Regions from separate parts of the Metabacillus sp. 22489 genome, predicted to be linked through region 2. Evidence: a T-box and tRNA genes for the amino acid it is inferred to sense, from the RefSeq annotation. Region 2 holds a T-box; the other holds one or more tRNA genes.

Region 1 (2,236 bases), on a different contig from region 2:
CTATTACTAAATAAAAAATGCAAAGGAAACAGAGCAATAAAGACAGTTTTGCTCATAGTTTAGGTACATTATCTAGATTACCACTGTATATTGTTAGAAATACTATTATCATTAGGATGGGGATAGAATCACATACTTTATCCCACGCTTTATTTAAATTTATTGCTAAGAAATTGAAGGATAGTATTGGAGATAAATAAAAAACGCTCCTTACAATACGTAAGAAACGTCGAATTAATCTCATTTACAATCGTTACATAATACCAGTGGTCGGGGTCGAACCGACACTCCCGAAGGAACACGATTTTGAGTCGTGCGCGTCTGCCAATTCCGCCACACTGGCAAAGCAAAATAAAATTCAAATGGTGCCGAGGACCGGAATCGAACCGGTACGGTAGTCACCTACCGCAGGATTTTAAGTCCTGTGCGTCTGCCAGTTCCGCCACCCCGGCAAGGGTTAGTTTAAATGGAGGCGGCAACCGGATTTGAACCGGTGATAAAGGTTTTGCAGACCTCTGCCTTACCACTTGGCTATGCCGCCATTTTAAACTGGAGCGGAAGACGGGATTCGAACCCGCGACCCCCACCTTGGCAAGGTGGTGTTCTACCACTGAACTACTTCCGCGCTGACAATTATAAAATTTGTATACTCTAGCCTATGCAAGAGAATCAAAAATGTGTAATAAAAAAATGGCTGGGCTAGCTGGATTCGAACCAACGAATGACGGAGTCAAAGTCCGTTGCCTTACCACTTGGCTATAGCCCACTGATTAATGGGGCGGCTGATGGGAATCGAACCCACGAATGTCGGAACCACAATCCGATGCGTTAACCACTTCGCCACAGCCGCCATTATTTAATTGGCAGGGGCAGTAGGAATCGAACCCACACCAAAGGTTTTGGAGACCTCTATTCTACCGTTAAACTATGCCCCTATATTAAATGGTGGAGGGGGGCAGATTCGAACTGCCGAACCCGAAGGAGCGGATTTACAGTCCGCCGCGTTTAGCCACTTCGCTACCCCTCCATATTGGTGAAACAGTGCCGGCGAGAGGACTTGAACCCCCAACCTACTGATTACAAGTCAGTTGCTCTACCAATTGAGCTACACCGGCAAACAAAAGGTGGCTCGGGACGGAATCGAACCGCCGACACATGGATTTTCAGTCCATTGCTCTACCAACTGAGCTACCGAGCCTTAATGTTTTCGGCTTCCGCTAAACTTCGAATCTCTGCGTCAGCTCATTCATTCACATCCTCACGTATTCAAATACGCTCCGGTGTTCATTCATTCGCTTCCTTGATCTTCTCGCTTATCGAAACCCTTTTACTCTAGACTTAATTAACATTTTATAAATAGTAATAAATTTAGAATGGCGGTCCGGACGGGACTCGAACCCGCGACCTCCTGCGTGACAGGCAGGCATTCTAACCAACTGAACTACCGGACCATTTAATTAACTTAAATTGGTTGCGGGGACAGGATTTGAACCTGCGACCTTCGGGTTATGAGCCCGACGAGCTACCAGACTGCTCCACCCCGCGATAATAGTATGTTTAACATTTAATGGTGGAGGATGACGGGATCGAACCGCCGACCCTCTGCTTGTAAGGCAGATGCTCTCCCAGCTGAGCTAATCCTCCATATATGGTGACCCGTACGGGATTCGAACCCGTGTTACCGCCGTGAAAGGGCGGTGTCTTAACCGCTTGACCAACGGGCCAAAGTTTGTTTTATCAGTAGTGGCGGAGAGCAAGGGATTTGAACCCTTGAGACAGCTTTCGCCGCCTACACGATTTCCAATCGTGCTCCTTCGGCCACTCGGACAGCTCTCCAAAATGGCTCCGCAGGTAGGATTCGAACCTACGACCGATCGGTTAACAGCCGATAGCTCTACCACTGAGCTACTGCGGAATAATATAATAGCCTGGCAACGTCCTACTCTCACAGGGGGAGTCCCCCAACTACCATCGGCGCTGAAGAGCTTAACTTCCGTGTTCGGCATGGGAACGGGTGTGACCTCTTCGCTATCGCCACCAGACAATTGTGACAAAGACTATTATACTATCTTAGAAGAATTTTTCAAGTCTTTTTTGAAGAAAATATTCCTTCAAAACTAGATAACGATTTTTAATATTCATTCACTTAGTTTAACGCTCTTTATATCTAGCTCCAGAAGCCATACTGGCCTCTTCCGCCTTTAATTTAGGTTAAGTCCTCGAACGATTAGTATCT
Region 2 (2,236 bases):
ACAAAAATATTTTACTGTCAATAAATCCCTATAATTGATTGAGTTAGAAATATAGTAGATGTTCCGTCATTGGTAAAAATATAAAAAGTGGTATTGCTATTTTAGAATACATATTGTAATATGATAAAAAATGTAAATATGACTTTTAAAAAGCAATGATAAGGACATGAGTTACTTTTACGGTTTCCAGAGAGGGAAGGAAAGCTGAAAACTTCCTAACGCAGAAAAGTATCTTACCACCTTTTGAGCTGTATTGGGGAACACTAAGTATCCAATACCGTATAATGCGACGTTACAGCACCAAAGCCATAGGTGATTTTTATTTATGGAAAATTGGGTGGAACCACGGGTATAACGCACTCGTCCCTTGTTATAGGGATGGGTGCGTTTTTTAATTTAATAAAGAACATGTGAAGAAGAGGACATGAATTATTTTTACGGTTATCAGAGAGGGAAGGAAAGCTGTGAACTTCCTAGCTTAGGAAAATAATTTACCACCTTGAAGCAGTATTGGGGAATTAGAGTATCCAATACCGTCAACGCGACGTTATAGCGCCAAAGCCATAAGTGTTTTTTTCTTATGGGAAATTGGGTGGAACCACGGGTATAACGCACTCGTCCCTTGTTATAGGGATGAGTGCGTTTTTTTATTATTTTAATATTAATAATTGCAATGAAAAGGACATGAATTATTTTTTCGGCTATCAGAGAGGGAAGGAAAGCTGCGAACTTCCTAGCTTAGGAAAATAATTTACCACCTTGAAGCAGTATTGGGGAATTAAAGTATCCAATACCGTCAACGCGACGTTATAGCGCCAAAGCCATAAGTTTTTTTTCTTATGGGAAATTGGGTGGAACCACGGGTATAAACACACTCGTCCCTTATTTAGGGATGAGTGTGTTTTTTTATATTAAAACTAATGAAGGAGTGTTAAAACATGAGTAAAGAAATGGTGAAAATTGAGTTTCCAGATGGTGTCGTTAAGGAGTTTCCGAAAGACATGACAATGAGAGACATTGCGGCGTCAATTAGTTCAAGCTTACAGAAACAGGCAGTTGGAGGAAAAGTAAATGGCAGGTTAGTTGATTTAAGCTACAAGTTAAAAGAGGATTGTCAGCTTTCAATTATTGCTCAAGATTCACAGGAAGGGATAGAGATCATTAGGCATTCAGCAGCACATATTTTAGCACAGGCGATGAAAAGACTTTATCCTAACGTAAGCTTAGCGATTGGTCCTGTTATTGACGATGGATTTTTCTATGACTTCAAGCTGCCACATAGCTTGTCATCAGATAATTTACTTGAGATTGAAAAAGAAATGGAAAACATTATAAATGAAAATCTAAATATAGAGCGTATTGAGGTTTCGTATGAAGAGGCAGAAGCATTATTTAAAGAAAAAAACGAGAACTTCAAGCTGGAATTATTAAAGGACATTCCGGAAGGTGAAAAAATTTCTCTTTATCAGCAAGGAGAATTTATTGACCTATGCCGAGGTCCACATGTACCAGCAACTGGCTATGTGAAAGCATTTAAATTAACTCGCGTGTCTGGAGCCTATTGGCGCGGGGATAGCGATAATGAGGTTCTTCAACGCGTTTATGGTGTAGCGTTTAACAGGAAGAAGGAATTAGCAGAATACCTTCATTTCCTAGAGGAAGCAGCAAAGCGTGATCATCGTAAGCTAGGGAAGCAATTGCAATTATTTATGTTCTCAGATCAAGCACCAGGAATGCCATTTTATTTAGCAAAAGGGCAAATTGTTCGTAATGAACTTGAAAAGTACTCTCGGGAGCTTTTACAAAAGGCCAATTATGAAGAGGTTCGTACACCGTTTATGATGAATCAACAAATGTGGGAGCAATCAGGTCATTGGGATCATTACCATGAGAATATGTATTTTTCTGAAGTCGATCAGACAAGATTTGCTATGAAACCAATGAATTGCCCAGGACATATGCTTATCTTTAAAAATAATTTATACTCATACCGCGATCTTCCGATACGAATGGCTGAATTCGGTCAGGTGCATCGTCATGAATACAGTGGCGCATTAAATGGTCTGTTTCGAGTACGGACATTTTGTCAGGATGATGCCCATATTTTCGTTAGAGAGGACCAAATTGAAAGTGAAATTAAGCAAGTGTTTCATTTAATTGATGAGGTATATCGTACATTCGGTTTTGATTATTCCATCGAGCTTTCGACTCGACCAGAGAAATCATTAGGCGATGA

Evidence for each region. The T-box of region 2 lies ahead of thrS (threonine--tRNA ligase). A T-box ahead of a tRNA ligase gene usually reads a tRNA of that ligase, here a tRNA-Thr.
Region 1: it encodes a tRNA-Thr, which carries the amino acid that the T-box ahead of thrS (threonine--tRNA ligase) is inferred to sense. The anticodon was not compared.

The regions. Positions count from the first base shown of each region.
Region 1 is NZ_JBQENT010000016.1:95,136-97,371, forward strand. Features, by position in the region: tRNA gene ACTJJ9_RS11740 (tRNA-Leu) at 262-343, opposite strand; tRNA gene ACTJJ9_RS11745 (tRNA-Leu) at 364-452, opposite strand; tRNA gene ACTJJ9_RS11750 (tRNA-Cys) at 468-541, opposite strand; tRNA gene ACTJJ9_RS11755 (tRNA-Gly) at 551-625, opposite strand; tRNA gene ACTJJ9_RS11760 (tRNA-Gln) at 692-766, opposite strand; tRNA gene ACTJJ9_RS11765 (tRNA-His) at 775-850, opposite strand; tRNA gene ACTJJ9_RS11770 (tRNA-Trp) at 862-935, opposite strand; tRNA gene ACTJJ9_RS11775 (tRNA-Tyr) at 944-1,027, opposite strand; tRNA gene ACTJJ9_RS11780 (tRNA-Thr) at 1,043-1,115, opposite strand; tRNA gene ACTJJ9_RS11785 (tRNA-Phe) at 1,126-1,198, opposite strand; tRNA gene ACTJJ9_RS11790 (tRNA-Asp) at 1,375-1,451, opposite strand; tRNA gene ACTJJ9_RS11795 (tRNA-Met) at 1,469-1,545, opposite strand; tRNA gene ACTJJ9_RS11800 (tRNA-Val) at 1,569-1,644, opposite strand; tRNA gene ACTJJ9_RS11805 (tRNA-Glu) at 1,650-1,724, opposite strand; tRNA gene ACTJJ9_RS11810 (tRNA-Ser) at 1,745-1,836, opposite strand; tRNA gene ACTJJ9_RS11815 (tRNA-Asn) at 1,841-1,915, opposite strand; rRNA gene rrf (5S ribosomal RNA) at 1,927-2,042, opposite strand; partial or broken rRNA gene ACTJJ9_RS11825 (23S ribosomal RNA) at 2,208-2,236, opposite strand, start outside.
Region 2 is NZ_JBQENT010000052.1:6,487-8,722, forward strand. Features, by position in the region: T-box leader at 147-371, shown strand; T-box leader at 405-626, shown strand; T-box leader at 665-886, shown strand; gene thrS (threonine--tRNA ligase) at 939-2,236, shown strand, end outside.